DNA from 3 places in the Pseudomonas sp. GL_135 genome. Region 2 is predicted to be linked to each of the others. Evidence: riboswitches for the same ligand, from Rfam matches in the RefSeq annotation. Region 2 holds a riboswitch; each other region holds the start of a gene.
What was found. A riboswitch is a leader RNA that binds a small molecule or an ion and turns the genes downstream of it on or off. The one in region 2 is predicted to bind cobalamin.

Region 1 (4,941 bases), 1.6 Mb from region 2:
GCGATCAGCCTCACCGCATGGGGAATCACCAGACCGACGAAGCCGATGGAACCGACGATCGACACCATCACCGCCGTCATCAGCGCGGCGGTGAGGATCAGCACCGCCTGGACGCGGCGCACCGGAATGCCCAGCGAAGCCGCCGAATCGCTGCCAAACGTGAAGGCATCCAGCGCGCGCCGATGCCACAGGCACACCAGCAAACCGAGCACCACGACCGGCACCGACAGCGCCACCGACGACCAGCGCACGCCGCTGAGATTGCCCAGCAACCAGAACATGATCCCGCGGGCCTGCTCGGCATTGGCCGACTTGGTGATCAGGAAGGACGTCAGGGCGTTGAACAGCTGCGACCCGGCAATGCCCGCCAGGATGATCTGGCCGGCAGCGGTCTGGCCCCGCGAGGAGCGGGCGAGCAGGGCGACCAGCGCGAACGCGGCGATCGCGCCGGCAAACGCTCCGGTCGAGAGAGAAATCGTACCGGCGCCGATGCCGATGATCGCCACCAACACTGCGCCGGTCGACGCGCCCGCAGAAATACCCAGCAAGTAGGGATCGGCCAGCGGGTTGCGCAGCAACGATTGCAGGACCACGCCCGACACCGCCAGCCCTGCGCCGCAGGTGGCGGCAACGATGGCCCGGGTCAGGCGGTAGTTCCAGACGATGCCCTCGTCGATCGGGTCGAGGGGATAGCCTGCGGCCCACAGCTTGTTCGCCAGCACCTGAACGATCACCGGCAGGCTGATTGATGTCTCGCCAATCGCCACGCCCGCCAGCACCGCCAACGCCAGCAACGCGGCGGCCCAGGCACCGTGGCCGAAGATTCGGACGATGCTCGACCGGGGCATGCTGAATGACGTCATTGCGCTTGAGTGGCCTGAGCCAGTTGCTCGATGCCGTCAAACAGTCGCACGCTGGACTCCATGGCGCTGGCGTCCATGATCACGATGCGATTGTTTTTCACCGCATCCATATTGCGGGTGACCGGGTCAGAGCGGAGAAACGCCAGCTTCTTCTCGTGATCGTCGGCCGGGAAGCGGCGACGGTCCATGCGCGCGATGACCAGCACGGTCGGGTTGGCCTTGGCGATGGTTTCCCAGCCCACGGTCGGCCATTCCTCGTCGGAGTCGATGACGTTGCGCATGCCGAGGGTGTCGAGCATGAAATTGGGAATGCCCTTGCGCCCGGCCACGTAAGGGTCGACGTTGATGTCCGGGCTGGAAAACCAGAACACCGCCGAGAGGGGTGGATTGGCATGGGCTTTCGCCTGCGTCACCGCCTGGGCCAGCCGGGTTTGGTAACCCGTGATCAAGTGCTCGCCACGGTCCTGCACATCGAAGATCTGCGCCAGCTGTCGCAGGCTTTTGTACAGGGTGTCGATGCGGAAGGCTTCGAGGCGCGTGCCGTCGGCGCCCACCCGGTTGTTCTTGCCCTCGCAATCGGACGGCAGGATGTAGGTCGGGATGCCCAGATCGCGAAACTGCTCGCGGGTGCCGACGGCGCCCTGGGGCCCGACCATCCACTCAAACTGCACCGGCACGAAATCCGGGCGTTTGCCGATCACTGATTCAAAACTCGGCGCGTTGTCGGCCAGGCGCTCGATGCCGTCGTTGAGGGTTTGGTACTGGGGCAGCACGGGATTGAACCACAGCGAAGTGCCGATGACGTTCGGGCCCAGGCCGAGGGCGTAGAGCATCTCGGTGGCGGCCTGGCCAATGGTCACGGTTTTCTGCGGGGCGTGGGTGAAGGTCAGCGGTTCGCCGCAATTGTCCACGGTCAAAGGGTAGGCGGTCGACGCCGCAAAACCGGCGGTGGGCAAGGTCAGCGTGACGAGCAGGGCGGCGAGGCGGCGCAGCGGCATGAACAGCGATCTCCAGAAAGCCTGAGTGCTTGGCGAAGCAGGCGCTGGAAAGTCCACCCGACGGGCGCCCTAAGATGAGGGCGAGCACAGCGTGCGCGAGCGACGCGCGAACGGGAGTCCTTCCCCGGACACCCCGCCGGTGAATGAATATGCTGGCCGGCAGGTCTCCTGACTGGCGCATCATCGCCATGCTTCGGCCTTCCCGGGGTGACCCAGTGGCAAACAGGAAGCAGGGCTCAGCGCCTACAGTTGCGGGGACAGTTCCGTTTCAGCGCGCAGCGCGCTTGGGGATTCCCTATTAATTCCGAGTGGAAACCGGCGGCGGGGATACTAAACGATTCGGCGGGGAGAGGCGAATGCGGCGGCGGTGCATCGTTGGACCGAGCGACCTTCGACACCGGGCAGCAGCTGGACCGACGCAAAACTTTTGGGAGATGCAAACCTGTGGGAGTGACCGGGGTGGCGTTCCACCTTGCTCACGAAGAGGACAGTACATCCGCTAAATCTTCAGCGGCTGGAATGCAGCCTTCGTGAGCAAGCTCACTCCCACAGGGTATGTGTTTGCCATTCAATCTGGCGTGGGTCGGACACTGGGCGTTTAAAACTTGAACGGCCAACCCACGATCTTCTTCGGCCGTGGCGTCGAGTAGGTCCGCACTTTCGAGGTCTTCAACCCCAGACGCACCAGCGATTCGGCCAGCGCCACCGCTGCGGTGACGCCATCCACCACCGGCACGCCGGCACGGTCGCGGATGAGTTGATCCAGCCCGGCCATGCCGCCGCAGCCCAGGCAGATCACTTCGGCCTTGTCGCGGATCACCGCTTCGATGGCCTGCTCAACGATGGCTTCGACCGCACGCTCGGGCGATTCTTCCAGTTCCAGCACGCTCATGCCGCTGGCCCGCACCGACGCGCAACGCTCGTACACGCCGGCCAGCTTCAAACGGTCTTCGATCAGTGGCACGGTTCGGTCCAGCGTCGTGACCACGGCGTATTTATGCCCCAGCAGCATCGCCAGGCTGGCCGCGGCTTCGGTAATGTCCACCACCGGCACGTCGAGCAGTTCCTGCAAGCCCTCGCGGCCGTGCTCGCCGTAGCCGGCTTGAATCACCGCGTCATAAGCCCCTTCGTAGGACATGACCCGATCCATCACCGCAATGGCCGCCAGGTAACTTTCGAAATTGCCTTCCACTGACTCGGCGCCGAAGCGCGGGGTCAGGCCGATGATTTCGGTACCGGGGGAGGCCACGCTGCGGGCCTGTTCGGCAATGGTCTCGGTCATGGATGCGGTGGTGTTGACGTTGACGATCAGAATTCGCATGGACAGATCTCGCGCAGAAAACAAGGCCGGGCGTCTGGCCCGGCGTCGTTGCCCACGATATCAGTCTTTCATCGGCACGGGCGCCTGCAGGGCAATGAAGCCCTGATCGCGCATGGCCTGCCAGAAACCATCCGGCACCTGTGCGTTGAGCGCGGTGACGTCTTCGATGATCCGCGAGGGCCGGCTGGCACCTGGAATCACCGCTGCCACCAGCGGGTTGGCGAGGACGAACTGCAGCGCCGCCGACTTGATGTCGACCTGATACTGCCGGGCGATCTCCTGAATGTGCGCCACCTTGTCGAGCATTGCCGGCGATGCTTCCTGATACTCGAAATGCTTGCCGCCCACCAACACGCCGGAGCTGTAAGGCCCGCCGACCACGAACTCGGCGTTGTGCTGGCGGGCCTTGTCGAACAGCCGTTGCAGCGGCTGGTCATGGTCGAGCAGCGAATAACGACCGGCGAGCAGGAAGCCGTCGGGCTGGGCCTCTTCCAGGTCCAGGGTCAGTTCGCACGGCTCGACGCGGTTGACGCCAAGGCCCCAGGCCTTGATCACGCCTTCTTCGCGCAGTCGGGTGAGGGCACGGAAAGCGCCGGTGCGAGCGATGTTGAAATGCTCGATCCAGGCATCGCCGTGGGCGTCCTGGGCGACGTCGTGAACAAACACGATGTCCAGCCGATCGGTGTTCAAGCGTTTCAGGCTCGCTTCAATGGAACGCAGCGTGGCATCGGCGGAGTAATCAGTGACGATCTTGTTTTTCAGGCCTTCAGCGAACGGACCGCTGCGGGTCTCGGTGTCGATCTCGTCGGAAATCAGCCGACCGACTTTGGTGCTCAGGGTGTACGCGTCGCGGGGGACGCCGGCGAGGGCCTTGCCCAGACGCTGTTCGGACAGCCCGGCGCCGTAGATCGGTGCGGTGTCGAAGTAGCGAATGCCCTGGTCCCAGGCGGATTGAACGGTGGCCGCCGCTTCCTCTTCGTCGATGGTGCGGAACATGTTGCCCAGCGGCGCGGAGCCGAAGCCGAGGCGGCCGATGATCTTGTCGTGCAAACTCATGAGGGGTGTCCTGTGCGGTGGGGCGGGTCTGGATGTCCAGGCTGCATGGCGCTGCGCTCGCCTGGGCAAAGCAGCGCGATGAAACCGGCGAAGCTTCTTTACTGACTGTTGATTGCCCCAGGGGTTCTTCGGAATGCGCGGCGGTGGACTTTCACATGCCCGGCGAGCGGCTATCCTCAGCCCATGCAAATTTAGCTACGCGTGCGAATTTCAACATTTCAGATAGATACGTCGAGGCCACAGATTTGAGGGTTGCCCATAGCCTGTCTTTGCGGAGTGGCGTCCGACGCCTTCCCGGCTGAAGCCGGTCCTACGAAGGCGCCAGGGTCCTTGGTAGGACCGGCTTCAGCCGGGAAGAGGCCCGAATATCCACCCTCCATCTTCAGCGGCGCCAGCTTTCAGGGTGACTGCACAGCGAGGCCGCCGATGAGCGAGCACATTATTCATTTCCACTGCGGGGTCGATCAGGCGAGCACCGAGCATTTTCGTGATCGCTGCCTCGAAGCCCTCGGCAAGGGCGCGACCGGGTTGCTGCTGAATCTGTCGACCGCTGGCGGCAGCACCGCGCTGGGATTCACCCTGTACAACTTCCTGAAGTCCCTGAAAGTGCCGATCCGCGCACTGAACAGCGGCAACATTGAATCCATGGGCATCGTCATCTACCTGGCGGCTCAAGAGCGGATCGTCTGCCCTCACTCGCGTT
Region 2 (4,941 bases):
GGTCAGGGCATCGAGCAGGTACAACATGCCGCCGCATTCGGCGAGCAAGGGTTTGCCGGCGGCGTGGTGCGCACGAATGGCGGCGAGCATGCTGTGATTTTCCGCCAGCGCCGTGTGATGCAGTTCCGGGTAACCGCCCGGCAGATACAGGCTGTCGGCGTCGGGTAAGTCGCGGTCGCGAATCGGCGAGAAGAAGGACAGTTCTGCGCCCATCTCCCGAAGCAGGTCCAGGCTGGCGCCGTAGAAAAACGCGAACGCCTCGTCATGGGCGATGGCGATTTTCACGCCGGCCAACAGCGGTTCAGCCGGCACGAACTCGGGTGCAGTAAAAGTCACGGCCGGCGGCAAGGTGGCGTCGCAGGTGCTGGCCAGCGCGGTGGCGGCAGCGTCGAGGCGCATGTCCAGGTCGTTCAGTTCGCTCGCCTGAACCAGGCCGAGATGCCTGCTCGGCAGCTCAATGCCGGTCTCGCGCGACAGCGCGCCATACCAGCGCAGGCCTTCGGTCAGACTGCCTTCCAGCAACTGCGCATGGCGCACCGTACCGACCCGATTGGCCAGCACGCCGGCGAACGGCAGATCCGGCTGATAGCGCGCCAGTCCCAGCGCCAGGGCGCCGAAGGTCTGGGCCATGGCCGTGCCGTCAATCACGCCCAGCACCGGCACGCCGAAGCGCCGCGCCAGGTCGGCGCTGGAGGGCGTGCCGTCGAATAAGCCCATGACGCCTTCGATGAGGATCAGGTCGGCATCGGCAGCGGCTTCCCATAACAGGCGCCGGCTTTCGTCCTCGCCGATCATCCACATGTCCAGTTGGTACACCGGATGGCCGCTGGCGCGCTCGAGAATCATCGGGTCGAGAAAGTCCGGCCCGCATTTGAACACGCGCACCTTGCGCCCCTGATTGCGGTGCAAACGGGCGAGTGCGGCAGTGACGGTGGTTTTGCCCTGACCGGACGCAGGCGCGGCGATCAATACTGCCGGGCAGTGCCGGGGTTGACGCTCACTCACAGTTCAATGCCTTTCTGGGCCTTGATGCCGGACTGAAAGGCATGCTTGACCACGCCGATTTCCGACACGGTGTCTGAAAGATCTATCAACTCCTGCTTAGCCCCGCGACCGGTGACGATCACGTGCTGCATTGGCGGGCGTGCCTGCAGGTCGATCAGCACCTGCTCCAGGTCCAGATAGCCGTGCTTGAGGGCGATGTTCAGCTCATCGAGCACGACCATACCGATGGAGGCGTTCTTGAGCATCTCCCGGGTCACGGCCCAGGCGGCTTCGGCGGCGGCGATGTCACGCTGGCGGTCCTGGGTTTCCCAGGTGAAGCCCTCGCCCATCACGTGGTAACGCACTTGTTCAGGGAAGCGGCGGAAGAACAGCTCTTCGCCGGTGCTGTGGCGGCCCTTGATGAACTGCACGACGCCGCACTGCATGCCGTGGCCCATGGCGCGGGCGAGCATGCCGAACGCCGAACTGCTCTTGCCTTTGCCGTTGCCGGTCAGCACCAACAGCAATCCGCATTCATTCGGCGCGCTGGAAATGCGCTCGTCCATCACCGCCTTTTTGCGCAGCATGCGCGCCAGGTGGCGTTCGTCACGTTCGGGGGATTCGCTCATCTCAGCTCTCCGCTTGAGGGCAGGTGTGGCAGACGGAGGGCTCGGGCAAAGACTGTCAGCAGGCACCGGACAAGGCCGGCCTGCAGCAGAGCATCGCCCTCCGTGATGCTGTTCGATGGATCAGGCCGGTCTCCGGACTCATGAGTTGCCACAAGCGTGGCAGGCCAGGCGCCTTCCCATGTTCAGCGAACACAGTGGCATCGTGCGTGGCCCAGACTCATTTACCGTTGCGGAGGCAGCGCCGGAATTGATCGCACGAGCAATCGCACCGGCTTCCCTGTTTCACCCTGTGGACCAACGAGGTCCCGGGCACCTGAAACATGGCGCGAAGGTTAGAGGGTTGACTGGGGAGCGTCAATCGAACCGTGGGCAGAGCGCCCACAGGTTTACGGGATTTCACCCTGAAAGGCACAGGTGTTCATGCAGCAACAGCCCATGGACACATTGACTCAGAAGCGACTATTGCCTGGCGAGGTTCGATGGCTGGATAACGCGCTTGGCATTCAGCCAGGCCTTTTGCCAATACGGCTTGTCGAGGCTGTCGAGTTTGACGGTGCCGCCGGTGGCTGGTGCGTGAACGAATCGCCCTTCCCCGACGTAGATGCCGGCGTGGCTGACGTGGGAGCCGCCGCCAGTGGCGAAGAACACCAGATCACCCGTCTGCAACTGGCTGCGGTCGATGTCGGGGCCACGCAGGGTGATCATCTCCCGCGTCGATCGCGGCAAGGTGATGCCCGCCGCATCGTGGTAGACGTAGCCGATCAGGCCACTGCAATCGAATCCCGAATCAGGCGTGTTGCCGCCCCAGCGATACGGCGTGCCAACGAGGCCGATCGCGCGCAACAAGACGTCGTCGGCGAGCGGTGAAGAAAACTGGGGAGGAGCGGAAACCACAGGCCGGTAGACGACCTTGCGCGGAGCGGGCGGTGGCGTGCTGGAACACGCGGCCAGCAGCACAGCCAGAGAGGCAACCATCAGGCGAACCGTTAACGACATAAACACGACAACCTGTGCGGGGTGCAGCTTACTTTGCCGAGAGCCGGGGTTGCGCGCAAGAGGGTCGAACCCTTTGCGCGCCCGGAATTAACGGTGTTGGCGCTTGATGGTAGTCGAAGTCATCGCGGTGGTGGTTTCAGGTACCGATGAGGGTGCCATGGCCAGTGCGCGTTTGGCTTCGATGAAGGTCTTGGCCCAGTAGGCATCGTCGAGGCTGTCGACACGGACGCCACCGCTGCGGCGGCTGCTGGAGTGGATGAACTGGTCATCGCCCAGGTAGATGCCCGCATGGCTGACACGACCGCGACCGGCGGTGCTGAAGAACAGCAGGTCGCCCGGCTTGAGGTCATTGCGTTTGATGAGGGGGGCATCGATGTTGATCATTTCGCGGGAAGACCGCGGCAGGCTCATGCCCGCCTCTTCACGGAAGAGATAACCGATGAAACCGCTGCAGTCGAAACCGGAGGTGGTCGACGTGCCGCCAAAGCGATAGCGAGTGCCTATCAAGGATTTGCCGCGTTCGAGGATGCTGTCAGCCAGAACGGGCAAGCGGTACGGCTTGTTGTCGGCAAACTGAGCGAGCTCGTCTTCGGTGGCGACTTCGTCATCCAGCACGGAAGAGGCGTAGTCGGCGCGCTTGGTAGCGGATTGAGCCGTGGCAGAGTCCCGGAACTGGGGGCTTTGCGACTGTTGTTGCGACGTCGGCATCTGGGCCGCGCAGCCGAACAACAGCGTTACGAGTGCGAGAGGCACGAGGGGTGCGAAGCGGTTTAGCATGTGCACGACCGTGGCTGAAGTGTAAAGAAGCCGAGACTATGCCCTCTATCGTACCCATTTGCAAATTCAATCGAAACAAATGTGACTTACGATGTCTTCCATCACTTCTAAGGCTCTACACCTCAGAAACGCATCCATATGCGCGGAATGATCGGTTGGCGAAGGGTTTATCTCGGCAGTAAAGCCTCCCATCACCCGAGCGCGCAGCATTGGCTCATGAATGTACGGAAAGCTGGCGGTGGTTCCGATGCTGAGCACAGCGTCAAAGCCTTTTGCCATCTCCCTCTCAAGCACGTTCAGTGCCAACTCCGGCAACATCTCCCCAAACAACACCACCGATGGCCGCAGAACGCCAGTACAGCTGGGGCACAGCGGTGGCAATGGCCGGTCGAGATGTTCGCTCAACTGCGGATCCTCGGCGCCACAAGATTGACAGTAGAGCGGCGCCAGCTGGCCATGAATTTCGATCAGCCGCTCTGGCGGACTGCCCGCCGCGCGATGATAGCCGTCGACGTTTTGCGTTAACACCCAGCACTCCGGCTTGCGCCGCTGCAATTCCGCGATGGCGTAGTGCGCCGCATTGGGACGTCCGCCCAGGCAAGCGCTGCCCAATTGTGCGATGTACTTCCAGCACAGCGCGGGATCACGACGCAGCATCGGGCCGGACAAGGCCATTTCGATGGGCAGGCCATCATCAGTCTCGCCGTTGTACAAGCCACCGACACCGCGATAGGTCGGCAAACCCGAATCCGCCGAGAGGCCGGCACCAGTGATGATCAGGATGCGTGTGGCATGGCGCAGGGCCGCGGCGGTTTGCAGCACCAAGGCCGGATCGACCACGGACGCGCTTACCAACCGAGGGTTTCTTTGAGGAAAGGAATGGTCAGCTTGCGCTGGGCCTGGAGCGAGGCCTGATCGAGTTGCTCAAGCAGGTCGAACAGCGCGCTCATACTGCGTTTACCGCGGGTGAGGATGAAATGCCCCACCTCATCGGTCAGGTGCAGCCCGCGGCGCGAGGCGCGTAACTGCAGGGCGCGGAGTTTTTCCTCGTCGGACAACAGGCGCATCTGGAACACCAGCGCCATGGTCAGCCGTGATTTCAGGTCGGCCAGCTTGACCGGCAGCTCCCTGGGCGAGCATGAAGCGGCGATAAGCAAGCGTCGGCCGCTGTCGCGCAGGCGGTTGAACAGATGGAACAACGCTTCTTCCCACTCAGGTTTGCCGACCACCGCTTGCAGGTCATCGAGGCACACCAGTTCGTACTGCTCAAGATGATCGAACAGGCCGATGCCTTGATCGAGCAACTCGGCCATCGGCAGGTAAACGGCCGGCTCGCCCAATTGTTCGAATCGCAGGCAGGCGGCCTGCAACAGATGGGTGCGCCCTACCCCGTTCTTGCCCCACAGATAGATGAGACTTTCTGTCCAGCCAGCCTCGGCTTCGCACAGCCGCTCGACATAGCCGAGTGCAGCGGCATTGGCGCCTGGATAGTAATTGATGAAGGTGGCGTCATCACGCAGACGCACACTCAGGGGCAGCTGAACTGGTTTCATGC
Region 3 (4,941 bases), 920 kb from region 2:
GGCATTGGGCCAAGGATCGCGTCGGGCCAGCAGTGCTCGGACAAACCGACCCCTTTGCCTGGCAGCCACTCCAGATTGCCGTGCTTGCCGACGTGGATGACGGCGTGGGCGCCATAGCGTTTGCGCAGCCAGAAGTAGAACGCCAGGTAACCGTGGGGCGGCACCAGATCAGGATCGTGATACACCGCGCTGTGATCGACGTTGTAGCCCCGCGCCGGTTGAATGCCGACGAAGGTCATGCCGAAACGCAGGCCGGCGATCATCATCCGCCCTTCGCGACACATCGGATCTGTCTGCGGCGCGCCCCACCGAGCCATCACGGCGTCGCGATTGGCCTCAGGCAACTCCTGAAACGCCGCCAGGTACTCGTCCATGGCCATGCTCTGATGGCACGGCCGCTGATCGAGGCTGTCCGGGTCATTGGTGACACCGCCAAGCAGGGCATGAATCAGCGCAGTGCCGGTTTCGGGCAAGCCTTCGACCGGGTAGCCCTCGGCCTGCATCGCCTTAAGGATGTTCAGGGCGGCCGCCGGCGTGTCGAGGCCGACGCCATTGCCGATGCGCCCGTCACGGGTCGGGTAGTTGGCGAGAATAAGCGCCACGCGCTTGTCGGCGTTGGCCGTGCGGGCCAGCAGCACCCAGCGCCGGGCCAGTTCGGCGACGAAATCCATGCGCCCCGGCTGGGCGCGGTAGCAGACCACGTCGGACTGGCTGCGCTCGCTGTGCCAGGCCAGGTCCTTGAAGCTGATCGGCCGGCTGATGATGCGACCGTCCAGTTCCGGCAGCGCGATGTGCATCGCCAGGTCGCGGGGGCCCAGCCCTTGGGCGCTTGCCCGCCAGGCGGGTTCATTGTCCTGGGCGCAAATGGCCTGAATGACCGGGATGTCCCGGCGAAACGGTCGTACATCCGGCGCTTCCGGGTTCGATTGAGCAAACCCGGTGGTGTTGAGGATGACCTCGCAGTCCACCTCGTCGAGCCAATCCTGTATCGCGCTCATGCAGCCGGCTTCTTTCAGGCTGGCGACAGCGATCGGTAATGGGTTCAATCCCTGGGCCGACAAGCGCTCGCAGAACACATCGATGAAACCGGTGTTTGCCGCTTGCAAGTGGGAGCGATAAAACAGCACGGCGGCGACCGGCTGATCCGCGCGCCAATCGGCCTGCCAGCGGGCCAAATCGGCGTTGGTGTTCTGCGGATGGTAAATGACGGTGCGCGGCAAGGTTTGCGGCTCGACCCAGGGATAGTCGCCGCCCAGCCAGCGTGTGGCGATGAAGTTGAACAGCGCCAGCGCGTTGTGCTTGCCGCCCTGACGCAGGTAATGCCAGAGCCGATCACGGTCTTCGGCAGACTCCGTGCTCAGGCCGCTCAGCTCGGGGTCCGGGCGATCACAACCCGGCACCAGAATCAGCTTCACCCCCTTTGCCGCCAGTTCCACCAGCCGCTCGACGCCATAACGCCAGTAGCCGATGCCGCCGTGCAGGGAAATCAGGATGACTTTGGCGTGGCGCAGCACCTCGTCGACGTACAAATCCACCGATGCATGATTTTGCACCTGCATCGGATTGGCCAGGCGCAGGCTCGGGTAGTCACCCGGCAGTTGCTGCGCGGTTTCAGCCAGCAGGGCCAGATTCGAGTCGGCGCTGCACAGGATCACCAGCTCGGCGGGGGTCTGGCCCAGGTCAGCGATGCTGTCGTCAGGAACGAAGCCGCCGGGCTGAGTGCGCAGCAGGTGCATGGTTAGCCTTTGATCGCTGAGAGAGCTGCGCGCAATTGCGCTTCGAGGACGCCGGGGTCCAGCTCCTGGCCGATCAGCACCAGGTGGGTTTCCCGGGCTTCGTCAGGCTTCCAGGCGCGGTCGAAATGCTTGTCGAAGCGCGTGCCGACGCCTTGCACCAGCAGGCGCATGGGTTTGCCGGGAATCGCAGCGAAGCCTTTGACGCGCAGGATGCCGTGCTGGACGACGGCCTGGGTCAGCGCGTCAAGCAACAGCGATTCGTCCGCCTGGGGCAGCGTAATGGAGATGGAATCGAAGGCGTCATGGTCGTGATCATCGTGATCGTCGCCTTCGTGGTGATCGTGATGGGTCTTGCGGCCATCAATGTGCAGCTCGGATTCGGCGCCGAGCCCCAGCAACACGCTGATCGGCAGCTGCCCCCGGTTCGCTTCGACGATTTTTACCGCTGGCGGCAATTCTTCGGCGACTTCTGCGCGCACGGCGGCCAGCGCATCGGCGTCGAGCATGTCGGCCTTGTTCAGCACGACCAGATCGGCGCTGGCCAGTTGGTCGGCGAACAGCTCGTGCAGCGGGGATTCGTGGTCAAGGTTCGGGTCGAGCTTGCGCTGGGCGTCGACTTGATCCGGAAACGCGGCGAAGGTGCCAGCGAGCACGGCCGGGCTGTCGACCACGGTGATCACCGCGTCGACGGTGCAGGCGTTGCGAATTTCCGGCCACTGAAAGGCTTGCACCAGCGGCTTCGGCAGGGCCAGGCCCGAGGTTTCGATGAGGATGTGATCGAGGTCGCCGCGGCGGGCGACCAGTTCCTGCATCACCGGGAAGAACTCTTCCTGAACGGTGCAGCACAGGCAGCCGTTGGCCAGTTCGTAAACGCGACCGACGGCCTCTTCTTCGGTACAGCCGATGGTGCACTGCTTGAGGATGTCGCCGTCGATGCCCAGCTCGCCGAATTCATTGACGATGACGGCGATGCGTCGTCCTTCGGCGTTGTCGAGCATGTGCCGCAGCAAGGTGGTTTTGCCCGAGCCGAGAAAGCCGGTGACGATGGTGACGGGAAGTTTGGCCAGTGTTTTCATCGGTTGCCCTCAGGCGTGCGGCGGGGCAACGAGGACGAAAACAGCGCAGGGCCGGCCGAAGCAGGCGCGCGGTTCGATTCGCCACCGGATCACCCCGCCCGGTTGTAGTGGAATTCCTCGGCCGCTTGCAGGCGGTCCGATTCGAGGCAGGTCTCCTGGCTCACGGCGTCCGGTTGCTGACAGGCATCGTCAGGCGACTGGCATTCATCGCGCCTTCCCGCTCGCGCAGTGGCTGTGCAATGAAACTGTCCGCTTACAGTTGCGGGGGCAGCTGCGGCTTGAAACCGCATTCCCTTCTTAGCGCCGGTGGCCTTGATACATGAAAAGGCGGCCGGCGAACCTCAAGTGCGCAAGGCTACGCAGTGACCGCAGGCCGGTCAATCGCGCCGTTGCAGTGATTGCCGCGCCGATTGACGCACCGAATGACCCTAAGATTGACGACTCGAACCGTGCGTGGTCTTCTACACACCTTGTTACGGGTGCCCTTCACAGGGTGAAACGGGAAACCGGTGCGTGCAGACCTTCGGGTGTGCATCAGTCCGGTGCTGCCCCCGCAACGGTAAGCGAGTGAAGAGTCAGATCCACTGTGTCGGCATCGATATGGGAAGGCGATTCTTGAAGGCACGATGGCTGTAACGGCTGATGCATGTGCCCCTCGCGAGCCCGGAGACCGGCCCGACAACACACCATAACAACCCGCGGTGGGCGGGCGCTGTTGAGCACTGCCGGCATTCGCCTGCGGTGTCTTTGCGCCTTTCCGTCCGCTGAAACCACTTCAGAGGGAAGCGCCATGTCCATCAGCACACCCCGCCAGACGTCCGGCACCGCCAGCAACACCACAACGGCCGTGACTGCCACGCAAAGCCAGCGCCTTGTTGCCGCCGTCAGCGCGATGTTTCTCGGTGCATTTCTGGTGTACTTCGCCGGTTTCTCCCACATCGATGCGGTGCACAACGCGGCACACGACACCCGTCACAGCTCCGCCTTCCCTTGCCATTGAGACCTGCCGCCATGTTCAAGCGAATTGCGCAAACGGCCGGGTTCACCGGACTGCTCGCCGCCCTGTTGTTGACACTGCTGCAGAGCTTCTCGGTCGCGCCGTTGATCCTGCAGGCGGAGACCTACGAAAAGGCTCCGGCTACCGAGATGCACGAGCACGCCGACGGTGCGATGGCCGGCCACGTTCATGACGCCGAAGCCTGGGAGCCTGAAGACGGCTGGCAGCGCGTGCTGTCCACCACGGGTGGCAATCTGGTAGTCGCGGTCGGTTTCGCGCTGATGCTGGCGGCCTTGTACACCTTGCGTACGCCGACGAGTGCTCGCGAAGGCGTGCTGTGGGGATTGGCCGGTTATGCCGTGTTTGTGCTGGCGCCCACTCTTGGTCTGCCGCCCGAACTGCCCGGTACCGTCGCGGCGGACCTGACCCAACGGCAGATCTGGTGGGTGGGCACTGCTGCCTCCACGGCTGCAGGGTTGGCGTTGATGGTGTTTGCCCGGCACTGGCTGTTGAAGGTTGTGGGCGCAATGATTCTGGTGGTGCCGCATATCGTCGGCGCCCCTCAGCCGGCGGTGCATTCGGCACTCGCCCCGGAAGCCCTTGAAGCGCAATTCAAGATTGCGTCGCTGCTGACCAATGCGGTTTTCTGGATTGCCCTGGGCTGGATCAGCGCCTGGCTGTTTCGTCGTAGTGGCATGCCCGCGACGCAAGCCGGTTTGAACCCTGCTCTGTGAACGAGTTGCGCGATCGACCGCTGTGGGTGGTCGGTCTGGGCTGCCAGCGCGGCTGTTCGGCGCTGGAGCTTCGGCAGTTGATGGAGGATGGTCTGCGCGAATGTCAGCTTCAGCTAAAGGACGTTGCCGCCCTCGCCTCCATTGACGGCAAGTCGGCTGAGGCGGGATTGCTGGAACTGGGCCATGGCTTGGGGCTGACGATTGGGTTCTTCAGTGCGGATGATCTAGCGGCTTACGAGGCACAGCTGAGCCATCGCTCGGACATCGCCTTTGAACGCACCGGCTGCTACGGCGTGGCAGAAAGCGCGGCGCTGGCGATGGCGACGCGGTTGACCGGCTCGCCCGCGACCCTGGCCATACCCCGCCGAAAGAGCCCCCATGCGACGTTTGCGCTGGCA

Region 1: linked by a shared signal. The riboswitch ahead of AC3ISG_RS13575 (ABC transporter substrate-binding protein) and the one ahead of cobO (cob(I)yrinic acid a,c-diamide adenosyltransferase) in region 2 are both predicted to bind cobalamin.
Region 3: linked by a shared signal. The riboswitch ahead of cobW (cobalamin biosynthesis protein CobW) and the one ahead of cobO (cob(I)yrinic acid a,c-diamide adenosyltransferase) in region 2 are both predicted to bind cobalamin.

What each region holds. Positions count from the first base shown of each region.
Region 1 is NZ_CM174408.1:3,066,611-3,071,551, reverse strand. Features, by position in the region: gene AC3ISG_RS13580 (FecCD family ABC transporter permease) at 1-848, opposite strand, end outside; gene AC3ISG_RS13575 (ABC transporter substrate-binding protein) at 860-1,861, opposite strand; cobalamin riboswitch at 2,003-2,196, opposite strand; gene AC3ISG_RS13570 (aspartate/glutamate racemase family protein) at 2,460-3,182, opposite strand; gene AC3ISG_RS13565 (aldo/keto reductase) at 3,243-4,238, opposite strand; gene AC3ISG_RS13560 (ATP-dependent Clp protease proteolytic subunit) at 4,665-4,941, shown strand, end outside.
Region 2 is NZ_CM174408.1:1,450,188-1,455,128, reverse strand. Features, by position in the region: gene AC3ISG_RS06595 (cobyrinic acid a,c-diamide synthase CobB) at 1-1,005, opposite strand, end outside; gene cobO (cob(I)yrinic acid a,c-diamide adenosyltransferase) at 1,002-1,613, opposite strand; cobalamin riboswitch at 1,720-1,945, opposite strand; gene AC3ISG_RS06585 (C40 family peptidase) at 2,073-2,609, opposite strand; gene AC3ISG_RS06580 (C40 family peptidase) at 2,697-3,386, opposite strand; gene AC3ISG_RS06575 (NAD-dependent deacylase) at 3,453-4,226, opposite strand; gene hda (DnaA regulatory inactivator Hda) at 4,235-4,939, opposite strand.
Region 3 is NZ_CM174408.1:2,372,337-2,377,277, reverse strand. Features, by position in the region: gene cobN (cobaltochelatase subunit CobN) at 1-1,736, opposite strand, end outside; gene cobW (cobalamin biosynthesis protein CobW) at 1,739-2,812, opposite strand; cobalamin riboswitch at 2,941-3,171, opposite strand; cobalamin riboswitch at 3,273-3,505, shown strand; gene AC3ISG_RS10580 (CbtB domain-containing protein) at 3,603-3,812, shown strand; gene AC3ISG_RS10575 (CbtA family protein) at 3,824-4,543, shown strand; gene AC3ISG_RS10570 (cobalamin biosynthesis protein) at 4,540-4,941, shown strand, end outside.